4 regions of the Pseudoalteromonas sp. Z9A4 genome follow, and region 2 is predicted to be linked to each of the others. Evidence: predicted binding sites of a transcription regulator. Region 2 holds the regulator's gene; each other region holds the start of a gene.
What was found. The regulator sigma-54, encoded in region 2, starts transcription at its own class of promoters, with help from an activator protein. The targets are predictions, from matches to a motif close to GTTGGCACGNNNNTNGNNT.

Region 1 (4,902 bases), on a different contig from region 2:
GGCACCACCATGTGCATTATTAGTTACCTCAACACGGCCTTGGTGTGCGTTAGCCACCGAACTTACTACAGCAAGCCCTAAGCCTGTACCTTGAATTTTAGTAGTAAAAAATGGTTCGAAAATCTTATCGCCTTGGCTTAAATCAACACCTGGTCCATTATCGCTCACGCTAATACAAACCATATCTAAATTTTTTAAATCTCTTTGTGCACTTATTTTTACTTTTGCACCACTGCCGATAACTTGAATACTGTTATGCACAAGGTTTTGAATAGCACTAGCTAATGCTGTTTTATTACCAACTATTTGTATATCTGGTTCAGGTAAGCTTATATCCAGCTCACTTTCATTGAGCGCTACCATCGCATCAGCGCCCGCTTTAACTTCAGTCAACAGCTGCTGCATTGAAACTTGCTCTACAACTTGCTGCTCACCACTTTTTGCAAATAACAGCATATCATTTACTTGAGTTTCCAAATCTTTCAAGCGAGACATTAGTTTTGTTTGAAAGTTATCGCGAGATGCTTCCGGTAAGCGTTTAGAACCTAAATTAGCCGCGTAAAGCATAGCGGCTGAGAGCGGCGTACGTACTTGATGTGCCAACGAGGCAACCATTTTCCCAAGCGCACTCAATCGCTGCATATGCGCAACCCGCTTTTGTAAACGGCGGGTTTCGGTCAAATCAGTCATTAAAATAAGTTGCCCAGGCTCTGGTGCTAAAGCAGTAATATCTAGCTTTATTAAGCGTCCGTCTTTTAAAGACACTTCGTGGCCATCATCTTGATGCGGCCTAAAAGAGCGCTGAATAACATTAAACCAGCGTTCGCCTTCAAGTGGTTCACCAAGCATATCAATCGCTATTTGATTCGCTTTAGCAATTAATCCCTTGCCATCAAGTACAACCACACCTGCGGGCATAGTATCAACTAAATGCGAAAGCCAACTTGCTTGCTTACGCAGATCGCTTAATTCACCAATGTACTCCTCTTGGAGTAAACATGGGTTATACTGATTTGCAGAAAAAAACTGTGGTTTTAGCACGCTTGCAAGAGCCATAATCAAATCTCAAATTGATGTAGATACATGTCTAAATGCACGATTTATACCAAAATTTATTTCATATTTTTCATCATGTTACATCAATAATTTGAGCGACATAAAAATGACGCTCGCTAAAAGGAATAATAATGAGTGAGAAAATAAAGTGCCGCTGTCCATGGCTCGATACGAGTAAACCCGACTACGTTATTTACCATGATGAGGAGTGGGGTGTGCCCCTGTATGAGGATACAAAGCTGTTTGAATTTATCACGCTTGAATCTGCGCAAGCAGGTTTAAGCTGGTACACAATTTTAAAAAAACGCAGTGGTTATAAAAAAGCATTTGCTAATTTTAATATAAATAAAGTGGCACAATTCACGCAAGATGACGTGGAAAGATTAATGCTTGATGAGAACATTGTGCGCAATCGCTTAAAAATTGCTGCAACCGTTAACAACGCAAAATGCTTTATAGAAATACAAAAAGAATTTGGAAGCTTTAGTAACTACCAATGGCAGTTTGTGGGCAATAAGCCCCTTATAAGTAATTTAAATAACGTTGAGGACTATCCAGCAATTACAGAGGCATCAACCGCATTTGCTAAAGATTTAAAAAAACGGGGTTTTAAGTTTTTAGGCCCTACAACGGTTTACGCTCATATGCAGGCCTGCGGTATGGTTAACGATCACAGTAATGATTGTTTTAGAAAAGAAGAAATTATTAAGACATTTAGTTAGTCAGTGGGTAAGTGATTAAAAGCTACGCTTTTCACGTGAGCAAGCTCAACGTCTACCGCCAAGGTTTAGATTTTAGGTTATCTTGTAGACGCGAAGCTTGCGTGACGGGCAAAGCCCGTAAGGTAGTTGCTCATTAATGAATAATAAATAACGAAAAGCATTTCACCATTTTCGTACTTCTAATCTCTTGAAAGATTATATTTTTTCATTTTTTCGACTAACGTAGTTCTGCGTACTCCTAATATTTCTGCAGCGCGAGCAACAATATAGTCGTAACGTTCTAGCGCTTGCGTTATTAAGCTTATTTCAAGTTCAGCTAAGTAATCTTTAAGTTCAATACCATCATCAGGTAAAACCCCGCTACCTGCTTGGCTAAAATCAGCTTCAGGTTCACTCTCATAATCACTAAACCCCGAGCTAAAAATATCGTTAAAGGCATCTTTTTCCATTAACTCTTCAGGGTATTGAGGCTCGTATGCCTCAACCTCAATATAACGGTATTTATCAGGTAAATCGGGGATATCAACCACTTTTTCAGGAAACATAATAACCATACGTTCCACTAAATTTGCAAGCTCACGAATATTACCCGGCCAACTATGCTCTTTTAAACTTTCAACAGCGCGTTCAGTAAACTTAGCGGTTGAGCCACTTTGCTCATTAACGCGGCGCATTAACTCTTTTAATAATAACGGTATGTCATCAGCACGCTGAGAAAGAGACGGGCTCTCAATAGGAAATACATTTAAACGATAGTATAAATCTTCGCGAAACGTGCCTTGCTCTATCATAGATTCGAGGTTGCGATGAGTCGCTGCAATAATGCGCACGTCGGCTTGAATTGCCTTTGTACCACCCACACGCTCATAGCTGCGCTCTTGTAATACGCGAAGCAGTTTAACTTGCATTTGCAGTGGCATATCGCCTATTTCATCCAAAAATAGCGTACCACCCTGAGCCAGTTCAAACCGCCCTTTACGAGCAGAAATAGCACCAGTAAATGCACCTTTTTCATGGCCAAATAATTCACTTTCGAGCAACTCACCAGGAATAGCACCACAGTTTACGGGTACAAAAGGCCCCTTAAGACGTTTTGACAATAAGTGTACGTTACGTGCGACTACCTCCTTCCCGGTACCCGACTCACCTAAAATGAGCACATTCGCATCAGTTTTAGCTACTTGCTCAATTAAAAAACGTAAATCTTTAACTGCGGTTGTTTCACCCACAAGGCCATCAAAAGTATTATGCGGTTTATTATGTTTATGCTCATTGGGAAGCATTCGCTGATATTGCTGGCAATCATGTAACAACTGAGTTGTTATATCGTGGCTAAATGGTTCACACACTAAGCCAACAACATTAGCAATACTTAGTAAGGGTTTGAGTGTTTCGCCTATTAATAAAAAAGGAAACGTAGGGTAGCGCTTTATTAAACTTTCATGATCAAGTGATTGCAAAGCACCTAAAATTATAATGCATTCTTTATTTTGGTACTTACTAAATGCTTGTTCAAAATCAGCTTCGGTATGTAATTGCACCGCTTCACCAATAAAAGTAAGTGAGGCATATAATCCTATCGAGCGATTATTATTATTATCTAAAATTAAGATCATTTTTAGCGGCCATTTATTTCACTAATTTATTCTGTTAACCAAATTGTAATCCAGTTGAAATTGTATGCAAGCACTAGTGGCGACTTTTTGACATTAACGCCAAAAAACAGACACTTTAAAATAAATTCCAATACTTTCAGACTACTTCTACAATACAAAATTTATGCTTCACCACCAAATAGTAGTAACAAATAAGCATATAAACTTTTATGGAGCTAACATATGGGGCTAACATATATTCACTTTTTACGATAAGGTTTAACTCTTGGTAGATACCTAGTCCTTAGGTATTTTGTGATTTAGGTTAAGTCTGTAATGTGTAAGACTATGCAAATAGTAAATATACTTAAAGATATAGCTACTTTTGCCGATATAGAGTAGTTAGTTTATATTTTGGAACTAAACTTGCTTAAATTGCTAGATATATTATTAAACTTTTAGGATTAGACATGGCCCATGCATCAATAAATAAATATCGCCAAATAACCGTTAGTAGCGTAAAGGAAATGACGCCATATGAACAAGTTAAACTTGTTTTTGTAAATATCATCGGTAAGTTATCTGCTGCAAAAGGATTTGTTGAACGAAAAGAGTTAGCCAAGAAGGGAGTTGCTATCTCTGATTGCATTACTTTACTGGGTGCTCTACAACAGGTATTAAACTTTGAGAATGATAACGAGATTTCATCTAATCTTGATGCTTTGTACGATTACTGCCAGCGTAATTTATTAGTCGCTAATTTAGAAAATGATATACAAAAGATCGATGAAGTTATTCTTTTAATTAAAGAAATTAAGTCAGGTTGGGAAGAAATTCCTTTCGATCAAAGAGCTCTGTAGTAACTATGTCTTTTACCACAGTAACCGCTGTTCATATTTCCGATAGCGAAACACGCAGGCAGTGCAACGAGCTTTTACTTTTAGCTGATTCAGATATAGATCAAGCGCTAAATGCGCATCACACATTAAACAGCTACTTAAAAAAATCACTTACTGAAGATAAAAACTTTTACTCAGCTGACGAACTTAAATTTTTAATTGATCTTATCCAGCAACTTTCTAATAAGATAGAAAGTGAAAAGCGGCATATAGCGACTAAAATAATCAGTAAGCAAAAAAGTAAAAATGCAGTAAAAAAGTATAAATCTCATTTTTAAAAATGCCTTTAGTTAACTTACATATCCACTTTATTTTAGTAATACGGCACTTTTACAATACTCCCACTACGTAAATTTGCTTAACGCATAACAAATCAGTCAAATATAAACTTTGGCTGATTTGTTATCGCTTAGAATTAAATCTTCACCGCCAACTGCATAGTCTAAATAATCTACGTCTCATTATTACGATATGAAGCAAGCTATCTAGATAATGTTATACATTTGAGTTATATCAACTCAGTTAATTAAGTAGTCAATCTTGAGGTAAGAAAACTGCGTCGATAACAAGGCAAGAATCTCGTTATTTAGTTGCTCTATATCAGAAATTTCTAACGCAGTTAGCGCCCGG
Region 2 (4,902 bases):
AACAGCATGCAAAGCTTGCTCAGAATCGGGGCCTTTGCATACAACTTTTACTTCTTTGCCTTGGCTACTTTCAAGTAACATTAGTGCAAGTACGCTATCGCCTGCCGCTTCTTTGTCGTCTTGAAATAATGTAATTGTAGCATCAAACTGCACTGCCAACTGGGCAAGCACGGTAGCAGCTCTGGCGTGTAATCCTAATTTATTTTTTATTAAAAAAGTGTCTTCACAATGCATAATTTACTCTACCTAAGCTGAACAGGTTCTTATTCCGCTATATTATTTTTCTTGTTCGCGATGGCGAATTTTTACATTGGGATGTGTCATTGCAAAACTTTCACCGATGGTTTGCGCTAAATATACAGAGCGATGTTGTCCGCCTGTACACCCAATAGCAATAGTTAAATAACTGCGGTTATTTCGCTCTAAGTGCGGTAACCACGTTTGTACAAATGTTTGAATTTGCCATGTGAATTTTTGCACAATGCTGTGATTGGCCAAATAATCTTTAACGGGTTGATCTAACCCATTTAAAGGTTTTAATTCAGGTTCCCAATGTGGATTTGGTAAAAAGCGTGCATCAAATACATAGTCGGCTTCTTTTGGTATGCCGTATTTAAAACCAAATGATTCAAACGTGACAATCAGTTGCTTATCTTTTTTACCTAAAATCTTTTCACGAATAGATTCAGCAAGTTGATGAACACTCAAATCAGTCGTGTCTATCATAAAGTCGGCGCGAGTGATTAATACATCAAGTAATTCTTTTTCTTTTTTGATGGCTAAATCAAGAGGCAACGAGTCAATTGATAGTGGGTGTAATCTACGAGTTTCAGAAAAACGTTTGATCAATGTTTGATCGTCGCTATCTAAATAAAATAACGTAGGGTTTGCAAAGCCTGGCAAGTATTCAAGAATATCGTTAAATTCATCTTGTTGTTTAGGGATGTTACGCACATCAATGCTAACAGCAATTTTATCGTAGCTATCAGACACACTGCGAACTAATGAAGGAAGCAAGTTAACTGGAATATTATCTACGCAATAATAACCTAAATCTTCTACAACGCGTAAAGCAACCGACTTTCCAGAACCAGAACGGCCGCTTATGATAATTAACTCCATTTAACACCCTTTATAAAACTATGATTGATTGACAATAACTTGGTAAAGCTCAGTATCTGATTTTGCACTGCGTAACTGTTTACAAAAATCTTTGTTGTTTAGTTTATCAGCAATGGTTGCTAGAGTCTTTAAGTGCTGCTGGTTATCGCCATCTGGTACGATGAGTGCGACGAAAATATCAACAGGGCGATTATCGATCGCATCAAAATTTATTGGAGTTTCGCTAACGAGTACTAAAGCCAAAGGCTCTTCTGCACCGCTCATTCTTCCATGAGGAATGGCAATGCCACGCCCTATACCTGTACTACCCAATTTTTCTCTGCTCATTAAAGCATTAAGAATATCTTGTTGCGGTAGGTACGGAAGTTTGTCGTGAGCAAGTTCGCTAATGAACTCTAAAATTCTTTTTTTGCTATTAAAAAGGACCGCAGCTTTGCTGCAGTCCTGGCATATAAGTGAGCTTAATTTCATCATATTAGTGTCGAGCAAGCTTCTCTTTGTGTTTAATTACTTGTCGATCGAGCTTGTCGATCAACGAGTCAATGGCGGCATACATATCTTGATGTTCTGTAGAGGCAAATAGCTCAGCACCGCTTACGTGTATCGTGGCTTCTGCTTTTTGGTTTAATTTTTCTACATCGAGAATGACATGAACATTATTAATATGATCAGAGTGTCTTTCTAGCTTCGCAAATTTAGTATTAATATAGTCTCTTAGTGAATCGGTTAATTCTACGTGGCGACCAGTTAAGTTTAGTTGCATAAGCATTACCCTCTTAGTTTAGCGTCTTAAATCAAACTTTTACGTTGATTTGACGGTGGAATAGACAGAGATTCGCGATATTTTGCGATTGTGCGTCTCGCTACTTTAATTCCTTGCTCAGCCAATATATCCGCTATTTTGCTATCACTCAATGGTTTTACTGAGTTTTCTGCAGCGATTAATTTTCGGATAAGAGCACGTATAGCCGTAGATGAACATTCACCACCGTTTTCGGTGCTTACATGGCTTGAGAAAAAGTATTTTAGCTCAAATATACCACGGGGTGTGTGCATATACTTTTGGGTTGTTACGCGCGAAATCGTTGATTCGTGCATTTCTACCATTTCAGCAACATCATTTAAAACCATTGGTTTCATGGCTTCAGGGCCGTGTTCAAAAAAGCCTTGTTGTTGCTTAACAATGCAATTGGTTACTTTTAATAGCGTGTCATTTCTACTTTCTAAGCTTTTAATAAACCATTTAGCTTCTTGTAAATGCGAGCGAATAAACTGGCTGTCACCACTGGATTTTACAGTGCGAGACATTGCTGCGTATTGGCTATTAACACGAATTTTAGGCATGCTATCTGGGTTTAGTTCAACAACCCAGCGGCCTTTTATTTTTTTAACTGACACATCAGGAATAACATACTCAGATTCTTCTCTTACAATAGTATCTGCAGGTTTAGGGCTAAGAGTATGTATTAATGTCATTACTTCTTTAAGCTCTTCTTCTTTGAGCTTAGTTTTCTTCATTAATGTACGATAGTCACGAGCAGCTAATAAATCAATATGCTCGGTTAAAATCATTTTTGTTTCATTAATGTAAGGTGTTTCTTTGTCAAACTGGTTAAGCTGAATACACAAACACTCTTGTAAACTACGCGCAGCAATACCGACAGGATCAAACAGTTGGATGCGTTTTAATACAGCTTCAATTTCATCAAGTTCGACTTCGTTATCATCTTCGTTTTCTTGATTAAAGCTTTCTAAAATCTCTTCGCAGCTTAGTGTTAAAATACCTGAATCATCGACGGCTTCTACAATCGCAATAGCAATAGCTTCGTCTGTAGGGCTAAATGGCGTTAGTTGTAACTGCCACATTAAATACTCATGGAGCGTTTCAGTAGAGGCGCCTTGGTATATTGACTCGTCTTCAGGCATTGGACCTGATGATGCTGCAGGGGCGGCACTCATGTACTCATCCCAGCTAACATCCATAGCCATGTCGTCACTTAGCGTGTCTTTTGCAAGTGCTTCACCACTATCTTGTTCATATTCGCTTGGAGCATCATCGGCAGATGCGCTAACAGTTATGTCATCGGTATCAGCTTTTTGCTCGTTTTTACCTGCAGCGTCTTCTGAATAATCTGCCTCTTCAACCTCTAATAGCGGGTTGCTGTCGAGAGCTTCTTGTATTTCTTGCTGGAGATCCAATGTACTGAGTTGCAACAAACGAATAGCTTGTTGCAGCTGTGGAGTCATTGTAAGTTGCTGGCCCATGCGCAGCTGTAGTGATTGCCTCATGTATCTCTAACAATCCTTTTATGTTGTTATAATTAATACTAGCAGATGCTTAAAGACATGGCGTAAATGTTACAGCCTAAATTGCTCGCCTAAGTAAACATCGCGTACTGTTTTATCATTTAATACGTGTTCTGGAGTACCTGATGCAATCAGCTCCCCATGAGAAACAATGTAGGCTTTTTCACAAACATCAAGGGTTTCTCTTACGTTATGATCGGTAATCAATACACCAATCCCACGATTTTTGAGATGTTCTATTATTTTCTTTATATCTAATACCGAAATCGGGTCAACACCTGCAAATGGTTCATCCAATAATATAAATTTAGGATCGGCTGCCAGCGCACGTGCTATTTCCACGCGGCGACGTTCGCCACCCGATAATGCCATACCTTGGCTATCACGAATGTGTTGTATGCTAAATTCATCTAATAATTTATCGAGCGTGTCTTCTCGGGCTTGCTTATTTAACTCTTTGCGTGTTTCTAAAATTGCCATTAAGTTTTGATAAACAGTCAGTTTTCTAAAAATTGAAGACTCTTGTGGTAAGTAGCCAATGCCTAATCTAGCACGACTATGCATAGGTAAAAGAGTAATATCGTTATCATCGATAGAAATTTTACCTTTGTCGCTAGGTACAAGTCCCACAATCATATAAAACGTGGTGGTTTTACCTGCGCCGTTAGGACCAAGTAAACCAACAATACTGCCTGCTTTGACTTCAAGGCCGACGTTTTTGACAACTTCACGACCTTTATAGCTCTTTGCTAATAGTTCTGCTTTTAATGTACTCATGGCTGACCTTTATCGTCTTTTTTACTTTTTTTAGTTTCGATAGGCACTAAAATAGTGTGAACGCGGTCAGTTGAGTTTTCATCTTTTTCGGCACTGATTAACTGTTGTTCTATATCGTAGGTAATACTTTTAGCATTAATTTTTTGTCCTGCTTGCGATACTTCTGCATTACCAACGAGCGTTAAAAAACGTTTAGATACATCGTAACGAACTTCGTCTGCACTGGCGCTCATAGTTGTGCCATCTGATTGCTTCTCTTCAAAGCGAGCAGGGCTACCCGTGGCAATTAATAGTTGCTGGTTATCACCAAGTTCATCGCGCTTATGTACTTCGAGGCGGTCTGCTGTAATTCGGCGATTACCGTGAATAATCTCAACGTTTTTCTCAAAAATACCCACGTTAGCTTTTAATTGGCCTTCTTGCTTATCGGCGCTTATTGAAATTTGATTTGCAGCAGGTTGCGAGTTTTGCTCTGCAGCACTACTATTAAACGCTAGTATAAGTGTAGGAATAATAAGTGATTTTAATATTTTATTGGTCATAATATATGGTTCGCGTATGGTTAATTAGTTTTATCACTTCGGTTTTTAAGTCGGCTTCTAGGCCTTTACCAGTGATTTTTAAATTGGGTCCGGTGATGATAACGGGTTGCTCCGAACGCATTGTTAATAGCTTTATATCTACCTGAATATTATC
Region 3 (4,902 bases), on a different contig from region 2:
GTACTTAAAGTTCCCAGTGTTGAAATTACAGGGAGTAGCGAGTACAGCATGCAAGGTGCGATTGAGCAGTTATTAAAAACAAAGTATCAAGTGCTTAATATTGATAAGCAATTTACTGCTAATATTGAATGGGTGATTACAATAGATAGCCGCGAAGCTCAGCAAGCAATCAAAGATATTTTTGATTTAAGTCACGGCGCAGTTGAGTTAACTATTAAAGAGTAATAACCTACACAAATTGCATGTAATGCATACTGACCCTATTTAATTTGGCTGATACTACTCAGCCTGAATTTACTAATAATAAAAGCGACAAGCTAAATGCAATTTCGTACCATCATAAAAATTCTTGGCCAACTTGTTGCGCTGTTTAGTATTACCATGGTGCCTCCGGCACTGGTGTCTTTAATATATAAAGACGGTGGTGGTGTTCCTTTTGTTTTAGCATTTATCTTTAGTGTTGTTATTGGCATGATGGCTTATTACCCAAACCGCCATGAAAACGGTGACTTAAAAGCGCGTGAAGGCTTTTTAATTGTTGTTTTGTTTTGGCTGGTACTTGGGGCGTTTGCGTCCTTGCCGCTTATATTTTTACAAGAACCTAATTTATCGCTCGCCGATGCGGTGTTTGAAGCATTCTCTGGCTTAACAACCACCGGCGCTACAGTACTTACTGGTATTGAGTATTTACCCAAATCGGTGTTGTTTTATCGCCAGCAACTCCAGTGGTTTGGTGGTATGGGTATAATCGTACTCGCTGTCGCTATACTACCTATGCTTGGTGTTGGTGGTATGCAGTTATATCGTGCAGAAATACCTGGGCCTGTAAAAGATTCTAAAATGACCCCGCGAATTGCCGATACAGCAAAGCACCTTTGGTATATTTATGTGTCGCTGACTATTGCTTGTATGCTGGCTTATTGGGCAGCAGGTATGGAGTGGTTTGATGCGATATGTCATGCATTCTCAACGGTGGCGATAGGTGGTTTTTCTACTTACGATGCTTCCATGGGGCACTTTGACAGCCCTGTAATTAACTTTATTTGTGTGTTCTTTTTAATTATTGCCGCTGTTAACTTCTCCCTGCATTACGCCGCAGTAGCTAGTCGTAACATACAAGTTTATATTCGAGACCCTGAGTTTAAGGTGTTTTTGTGTATTCAATTAGCGCTGGTGGTTATTTGTTTTACCGTACTTTCCTCTAATGAAATATTTGCAAATGGCGATGAAACCCTCGATCAGGCATTATTTCAAGCTGTTTCAATGAGTACAACAGCTGGCTTTGCTACTGATAACTTTTCAACATGGCCTTTGTTTTTACCTATTTTACTTATATTTTCGAGCTTTATTGGTGGCTGTGCAGGCTCTACCGGTGGTGGTATGAAAGTAGTGCGCGTGTTCTTACTTTACTTACAGGGGGTGCGTGAGCTCAATCGTTTAGTGCACCCACGAGCTATATATTCAATCAAGCTGGGTCGAAAGGCGCTGCCAGACAAAGTAGTAGAAGCCGTGTGGGGGTTTTTCTCTGCGTATGCGTTGGTATTTATTATTATTATGTTAGCGCTTATGGGCACGGGTATGGATAACATAACGGCGTTCTCAGCCACTGCGGCTTGTTTAAATAACTTAGGGCCTGGGTTAGGGGATGTAGCGTCGCATTATGGGGCTATAACCGATGGTGCTAAATGGTTGCTTACCATTGCAATGGTGTTTGGTCGTTTAGAAATATTTACTTTATTAGTGCTATTTACGCCTACTTTTTGGCGTGGATAAAACTTATAACCTAATCTTTACTAATATCTTGGAGGAAACATATGTTAGTAACAAATTTAGATAAACTGCATAAGTTAGTTAGCGGCAGTATGGTAGATTTGGAAATTCTCACTCCAACAGATAGTAAACGCTTAAAAACAGAGTTTATTGGCTTGCTAGATGATAAGTTTATTATTTTAAACTATCCAAACGCCAAACGATTAGTTAAAGCCGGTGATTATTTGAATGATGGGGTTTCCGTTATTGTAAGGGCGTTAATTGGAGGACAAGTTATTGCATTTCGGCAGCAAATTATGTCAATAGCGTTTCACCCGACAAAGCTAATATTTATTCATTTCCCCAAGCAAGTGCAGCTATTTGCGCTACGCTCGCAAACGCGTATACCTACCTTATTACCCGCAAAACTAAAACTAAGTGACGACAGAGTACTTGAAGGCATTATTAAAGATATTTCGCTCACTGGTATAATGTTTGATGTTAGAGGCGCTCAGCAGGATGAAAACCTGAAAGATATGCAATGCACTGTAATACTCAACAGTCGTGATAAAGATTTTGAGGGTGAAATCTGCAGTGTTAAAGAGCATGCCGCAGGCGTGCACTGTGGAATTAAGCTACTAGCAAGCGAGGATGAAATGAAAGCCTTTATGAAAGAGCATTTTATAGACCCTTCTGCGCTTGAGCCCACCGTTGAATAAATAGGTTTTCGCTTATTTGCAACAAAAAGGCATTTTACGTCAGTATTTATAAAATGTTTTTTTTCTCTTCCATAATTAAAATTATTATTTAAATAAAACAACTGATTACGTATTATTTTTTACAGATTATTTTTTGTTATTAAAGCTACCTCATTAAAATTTACCTCAATTATTGTTTAAAATCCCTCTTTTTAAAACCATACATTTAAAGATGTATCTTTTTATATAAACATAACTATATGTTTTTAATGGTTTTAATGTAAACCCTTTAAAACGTGTTGCTAAAGGGCAACAATAATTATTCTAAAAACGCCTTCTTGTTGTACGTTTTGAATTTAACTTATTGAAAATTATTAACTTTTAAATGTTGGCATCTAAGTTGTAATAGTCTAAGTGTACTGAACGAAATCGTGATTCAAAGTGAAATACTTAATCGCACACACATAAATTTGAAGGATACATATTATGAAAAGCATTAATAAAACTTTAGCACTTATCGCTATTGCATCTTCTTCAGCCGCTTTTGCTGCAACAGATTTTGACACACTGGATGTAGACGGCAGTGGCACAATTAGCCAAGCAGAAGCATCAGTAGATGCAAAGCTAATGAGCATGTTTTCTGAGCTTGATACTGACCAAAATGGTGAGTTATCAAAAGAAGAATTTTCAGAAGCTTAATTGAAAAGTATTTATCCTGAGTTGCCAAAGACACCTAAGTAGGCAAGGGAGCTTACGAAAGAGGATAACAAGGAAGTGAAAAATTACGTTTTAAGTTAAACGAAGCAATTTTTTTGATAGAACATTGAAGGATTAAGTTATGAAACATTTAAATAAAGCATTAGCACTTATAGTACTAGCATCTTCTTCCGCTGCATTTGCAGCATCAGATTTTGACAGCCTTGATATCGATGGTAGCGGCACAATTAGCCCAAGCGAAGCGGCAGTCGATACAGATTTAATGGCTGAATTTATTGAGCTAGATACCGACGGTAGCGGCGAGCTTTCTAAAGAAGAATTCGCTAATTACTAATTACTAATTACTAATTAATCTTTTCAGATTAAACATTTTTCACAGTCAGGGATCTTTGAAAAGGACTTCCCATATTACTAGGAATATTATTATGAAAACATTAAATACAACACTTGCAGTTATCGTTTTAGCATCTTCATCAGCAGCATATGCCGCAGTAGATTTTGCCTCTTTTGATGCAGATGGTAACGGTGCTATTACAATGGAAGAAGCAAAGGTTAACCCTCAGCTTGTAAAGATTTTTGATGATTTGGATACTGATGGTAATGGTGAAATCTCTAAAGAAGAGTTTTCAAAAGTACAGTAATCAATATTTAAGCATACTCCATTAAAGCCGCCTTAGTCAGCGGCTTTTTTGTGTATTAAATTAACTAATTAGAGTAACTAGTTAAAGGAATATAGCACTTACTTGGAATAGTTTTTCTACAACGGTAATGTGTTTTTTGTCGATTAAAAACATGATGACATGATCGCCCGACATAATAATTGTATCATCGTGAGCTATCAACACATCGTCATTACGTACTATCGCCCCAATGGTTGTACCTGCAGGAAGTTTTATGTCGGCAATCGCACGACCAACCACTTTAGATGTGTTTTCATCACCATGAGCAACCGCTTCAATGGCTTCCGCTGCGCCTTTACGCAGTGAATACACGTTAACAATATCACCACGGCGTACGTGCGTTAATAACGCTGATATAGTTGCTTGTTGTGGCGATATGGCAATATCTATTTCGCCGCCTTGTACCAAATCAACGTAAGCTCCACGTTGAATAAGTACCATGGTTTTTTGTGCGCCCATACGTTTTGCAAGCATGGCCGACATAATGTTTGCTTCATCGTCGTTGGTTACGGCAATAAATACATCGACTTGTTCAATATGCTCTTCTGAGAGCAGTTCTTGATCAGATGCGTCACCACAAAAAACGACCGTGTTATCGAGCATTTCTGAGAGTTGCTCGGCACGTTCTTTACTGCGTTCAATTAGTTTAACGGTGTGGTTTTTTTCAAGTGAGCGGGCAAGGCCTGCCCCAATGTTACCGCCACCAGCTATCATAATTTTTTTGTACGAACGCTCAAGTTTTTGTAGCTCGTTCATTACTGCGCGTATATGTTTTGTAGCGGCAATAAAGAATACTTCGTCATCGGCTTCAATAACGGTGGTACCCAATGGTTTTATTGCTTTACCTTGACGATAAATAGCGGCAACACGAGTTTCTACATTAGGGATGTGTTCTTTAAGTGCAGATAACGCATAACCTACTAATAAACCCCCATAGTAAGCTTTTACGGCCACTAACGAGAGCATACCATCGGCAAACTGCAATACTTGCAGAGCACCAGGGTAGTCAATTAGACGGCGAATATACTTAGTGACCAGTGCTTCGGGAGCAATGTAAT
Region 4 (4,902 bases), on a different contig from region 2:
AGTTGAAGATTTACCCGTTCCAGTAGATATCTTAAGTGCAGAAGCGCTTGAAAATACAGGCCAAACAGAAGTTGGTCGTATGCTACAGTCTATCGCCCCTTCATTTAACTTTTCAAGCTCTGCAATTAGTGACGGTACTGATGCTTTAAGACCTGCGACACTTCGCGGTTTGGGTCCCGATCAAACATTGGTGTTAATTAACGGCAAACGTCGTCACCAAGCAAGTATTATTCATATTAATGGCTCTGTTGGGCGTGGTACCGCAGGTACTGACATGAATGCAATACCAGCCTCTGCAATTAAACGCATTGAAGTATTACGTGATGGCGCTGCTGCTCAGTATGGTTCTGATGCTATTGCAGGTGTTATTAATATTGTGCTTAAAGATGGTAGCGAAGGTGGCAAAGCGGCTATTAACTACGGTCAATATTCTGAAGGCGATGGCGAAACCATTAACCTTGATTTTAATAAAGGCTTTGCGCTAGGTGATGACGGTTATTTAAATACAACTATCAATTACCGTGACCGTGCACCTACTAACCGTGCAGGTTTACATGGCTCTTGTCAGTTTTATGGTTGTACAGAACTAAGTGACGGTACTTTACTTGCTGGCGATCCGCGTGAGCTGACAGCCGATCGTGATACATTCAGAATTGGTGATGCTGATTCTCAGCAGTTTGGTTTAACAATTAATACCGGTTACGAGTTAGGTGATGGCGAGCTTTACGGCTTTATTACTTACTCAACACGTGAAAATGAGTCGGCTGCATTTTTCCGTCATAATGCAAATGCAGGTGGTAACCCAGTACTACAAGATAATGATGCGACGATTCCGCTAGGTTTCTTACCAAAAATTAATACAACTATCGATGATATCTCGTACAACTTTGGTTATAAAACTGAGTTTGATAACGATGCAAGCCTTGATTTATCTTACACCTATGGTGAAAACAGCATTGATTACACGACAAGTGACACTATCAATGCCTCATACGCTAACTTTTTACGTTATGACCAAGGTTTAAGTGCTGCTGATATTCGTACAACTATCCCACGTGAAGCATACGCTTATGGCATGGAATTATCACTGCAAACAATCAATATTGATTTTACGCAAAACTTTGATGATTATTCTTTAGCAATGGGTGCAGAAATCCGTACTGACGAATATCGCATTTTAGAAGGTAATGAGTACGCATACCGCGATTACGATACAACCAACGGTGTAAGTATTTACAACGGCTTAAGTGGTGGTGTTGGCTCTGAAGATGCATCAGGTGGTTCACAAGGTTTTGGTGGTTCAGCTCCTGCGTCATCAGTTGATGAATCGCGTGATGTAATTTCATTTTACATAGATGCAGAAGCTTATGTGATTGAAGATGTAATTTTATCGGGTGCACTTCGCTACGATAACTACAAAGGCTTTGGTGATACAGTAAACTTTAAGCTTGCTGGTAACTGGTCTGTAACCGACGATATTTCACTACGTGGTGCATTAAGCTCAGGTTTTAGAGCGCCTTCAATGCAGCAGCTTTACTTTAATAACGTAAGTACGCAATTTGTTGTTGGTACTAATGGTAATTTAGTTGCAGAAGAGGTTGGTACATTTAGAAATGATTCAACACTTGCGCAAAGCTTAGGTATTCCAAAGCTTAAAGAAGAAAAATCACAAAACCGTAGTTTAGGTATTGTATATAACGTTACAGATAATATTAATGTAACCGTTGATTACTACTCAATTGATATTGACGACCGTATTGTAATTAGTGACCGCTTAGGTAAAGGTTTATCTACAAGCCTTGATGCTGCACTAAATAGTGCGGGTGCTGGCGTAGGTCAGTTCTTCTTAAATGGTGCTGATACAGAAACTCGTGGTGTTGATTTTGTAGCAACGTGGAACACTGAAGGTTTAGGCGGCACGCTTGATTTTACACTTGCAGCTAACTTTACTAAAACAGATGTTGTATCGTTATTTTCGCCTGCTGGCTCAAGCCTTGAGACAGTAAACGTAGAAGATATATTTTCAGCTGAAGACATCTCTATTATTGAAGAGTGGCAACCAGAAGATCGTATTAACTTAAGTGCGCTTTATCAACGTGACGATTGGACAGTTAACCTGTCACTTAATCGCTTTGGTGAGTACACAGTAGAAGATGGTGGTCGTCAAACGTATGGCGCAGAAATTTTAACTGACGTTAAAGTTAACTACTTCGTTACTGAAGATTTGTCGGTAAATATTGGTGCAAATAACTTGTTTGATGTTTACCCAGATAAAAACGAAATAGGTAACTCTCGCTCAGGTACTATTGTGGATGCTAGTGGCAACACAGTAATAAGTAGCTCAGGTGTGTTTGACTACTCACGTCGTTCTGCTCCATTTGGATTTAACGGTGCTTACTACTACGTAGGCGCAGAATACCGTTTTTAATTAATAACCTCCCTTTCGTTATTTAACTCAAAGGGCCGTAAGGCCCTTTTTTTGGTTTTATATTGGGCTGTTTTATTTAGAAATCAAACTTATTGAATAATCATCGTATTGCTTAATATTATTCATTACACTCATTAAAGTATTATGTGTACTGTTTTCGTCTGCGGTTATAAGTACCGAACTTATTTCATATTTAGCCGCGAACATCGCTAAATTAGTCGCAACTTGCTCTAAATCAATTAACCTCCCTGAAAAATATACTCCGTTGCTTTCATCAATTCTAAATAAAGCATTTTTAACAGGCTTATCTATTTGAGGGCTGTCGAGTGGTCGGTTTAATTCAATAGCTACAGGTTTTACAAAAGATGTGGTTACAATAAAGAAAATTAGTAATATGAACACTATGTCTAACATCGGGGTCATATCTACATCAGCATTATTTTGCAGTTTAGTTAGTTTACTTTTCATATTGGACCTTATTTTTAATTAAATGCTGCGGCGCCACAGCAAGGTTTTAGGTACCTATTAACAAAATTAGCACAGCAAAAATAAAGCGTGGTTAAATAAATATTCTAATAACATTAAATATTTGTATTCATTATGTATTTAAAATGTGGCGAAATAAGGTGGTGTTTGTAGCAATCTGCTTATATGGGGTCTATATGGCATCGTTATAGTGTGATTTAATTCGTTAAATTGCTTAAAGATTTATGCAGATTGGTATTAGAGGCAATAAAAAACCCAGCGCTAGGCTAGGCTGGGTTGTATTTATGCGTTATGTAAGCTTACTGCTTTTGCATACGGCTCATTTCTGCATGGCAGCTTTGCATTGTTAATAATGTTTTAGCCAGTGCAGCTTCGCAATCAGCCGGTTGTGGTTTATCCATAGCGGCTTTAATTTCTACAAGCGTTTTATCTTCTACTTCTTCAAGCTCTTTTACATACGTGCTGTCGTTATGTGAGGTGAATGTAGTAAGTAAGGCTGTGTATGCACGTCGTGCTTCAACTGCGAAAGATGAACCATCTTCGCGTTCGCCTTTTTCATTAATTGCATATGGCTGCAAGCGCTCAACACTCACTTTTCGGGCATCTATCATGCGCTGAAAAAGTGCGCCAATAGCAGGGTCTTCAACTTTTTCCTGTGCTTTTTGATAAAAATCGATGCCGCTGTTCATAACTTGAATGATGTCAGTAATATGATTTACTTCTGATCCTTGATGGGTGTTCATAATGACCTCTTTAATTAAATGAATGTATAGTTCAATTTAATTAAAGCAAGGTGTGTTCCAAGTTCATGACTTGTTTTAAGTTTATGTTTATTAACGGTTTGTTTTTTGTTTTTGGAGTTGCTAGGTTAATAGAGTAGGTATTAACCTAGCAATTTTTACATTATATTGTGTAATAAAGTTATTTTAGCTCTTCAGCTACTTCAGCTACTTTTTGGCGTAACCAGATGTGGCTCGCATCGCGATGTAACAGTGGGCTCCAAATCATATCAAGCTCAAAAGGAGGAATTGGAAACGGTGGCTCTAAAATTTTAAGCCCCGGATCATCTAAGTATATATTTGCGGCTTTTGAAGGAAGGGTCGCAATCAAATTTTTCTCTTTAGCTAAATGAATCGCTACATGGTAGTTACGCGTAAAAGTGGCAATGTTACGATGTTTACCAAAGTGGGCAAGTGCTTCGTCAACCCAACCAAGTTTTTGCACATCTTTAGGGTCCATGCCCACGCCTACACCAAAACCTGTTTTACTCACCCATATATGGCGCGCTTTTAAGTAGCTGTCGAGGCTAAAGTTTTCAATAATAGGGTTGTCGGCCTTAACTAAGCAGCAAAAACTGTCTTTCCAAATACGTTTATGATGAAAAGACTGAGGTAAGTTTTCAAAACGGTTGATTGCCATATCTACTTTACCGTTTTCTACGTCATGAAAGGTTACATCACTTGGTGTGAGTATATCTAAAGTAGTATCGGGGGCTTCTTCGTGTAGTTTACTTAAGAGCTTTGGCGCTAACGTACTTGCAGCGTAATCACTGGCCATTATTCTAAATACACGTTTACTCTGGCTTGCCTCAAATTCTCTATTAGGTGCTAGGGTTTCTTCAAGCGTCATTAATATGCCACGAATAACGGGTTGTAACTCTAAAGCGCGCTCTGTCGGGACCATACCATCGCTGGTACGAACTAAAATAGGGTCGTTAAATAAGTTACGAAGACGTTTAAGGCCATTACTCATTGCGGGCTGCGTAATACTCAATTGATTAGCAGCGCGTGTTACATTGCATTCTCGAAGCAATGTATCGAGATAAACGAGTAAATTTAAATCTATTTTACTTATATTCATTGTGTGTCCTTTGCGTCTACCAGTGATGGATAAATCGCTGTGCTGTCGGGTAAGGGTAAATATGACTTACCTGCCCATTTTTTATATTTTGTTGAGCCTGCTTCCAAAAGCTAACATCTATAAGCTCT

Region 1: the regulator sigma-54 is predicted to act here: its motif matches at 3,787-3,805, upstream of fliS (flagellar export chaperone FliS).
Region 3: the regulator sigma-54 is predicted to act here: its motif matches at 2,835-2,853, upstream of GQR54_RS18650 (EF-hand domain-containing protein).
Region 4: the regulator sigma-54 is predicted to act here: its motif matches at 3,701-3,719, upstream of GQR54_RS00210 (PA2169 family four-helix-bundle protein).

The regions. Positions count from the first base shown of each region.
Region 1 is NZ_WTLA01000006.1:26,591-31,492, reverse strand. Features, by position in the region: gene GQR54_RS06525 (ATP-binding protein) at 1-1,056, opposite strand, end outside; gene GQR54_RS06520 (DNA-3-methyladenine glycosylase I) at 1,188-1,778, shown strand; gene GQR54_RS06515 (sigma-54-dependent Fis family transcriptional regulator) at 1,958-3,394, opposite strand; gene fliS (flagellar export chaperone FliS) at 3,844-4,233, shown strand; gene GQR54_RS06505 (hypothetical protein) at 4,239-4,550, shown strand.
Region 2 is NZ_WTLA01000007.1:105,542-110,443, reverse strand. Features, by position in the region: gene GQR54_RS07750 (HPr family phosphocarrier protein) at 1-234, opposite strand, end outside; gene rapZ (RNase adapter RapZ) at 277-1,122, opposite strand; gene ptsN (PTS IIA-like nitrogen regulatory protein PtsN) at 1,141-1,593, opposite strand; gene hpf (ribosome hibernation promoting factor) at 1,598-1,885, opposite strand; gene GQR54_RS07730 (RNA polymerase factor sigma-54) at 1,912-3,411, opposite strand; gene lptB (LPS export ABC transporter ATP-binding protein) at 3,481-4,206, opposite strand; gene lptA (lipopolysaccharide transport periplasmic protein LptA) at 4,203-4,748, opposite strand; gene lptC (LPS export ABC transporter periplasmic protein LptC) at 4,738-4,902, opposite strand, start outside.
Region 3 is NZ_WTLA01000041.1:10,898-15,799, reverse strand. Features, by position in the region: gene GQR54_RS18665 (YigZ family protein) at 1-225, shown strand, start outside; gene GQR54_RS18660 (TrkH family potassium uptake protein) at 322-1,773, shown strand; gene GQR54_RS18655 (flagellar brake protein) at 1,815-2,468, shown strand; gene GQR54_RS18650 (EF-hand domain-containing protein) at 2,934-3,146, shown strand; gene GQR54_RS18645 (calmodulin) at 3,286-3,498, shown strand; gene GQR54_RS18640 (EF-hand domain-containing protein) at 3,590-3,805, shown strand; gene trkA (Trk system potassium transporter TrkA) at 3,887-4,902, opposite strand, start outside.
Region 4 is NZ_WTLA01000001.1:51,679-56,580, forward strand. Features, by position in the region: gene GQR54_RS00200 (TonB-dependent receptor) at 1-2,428, shown strand, start outside; gene GQR54_RS00205 (biopolymer transporter ExbD) at 2,501-2,896, opposite strand; gene GQR54_RS00210 (PA2169 family four-helix-bundle protein) at 3,214-3,657, opposite strand; gene GQR54_RS00215 (LysR family transcriptional regulator) at 3,836-4,774, opposite strand; gene aceK (bifunctional isocitrate dehydrogenase kinase/phosphatase) at 4,791-4,902, opposite strand, start outside.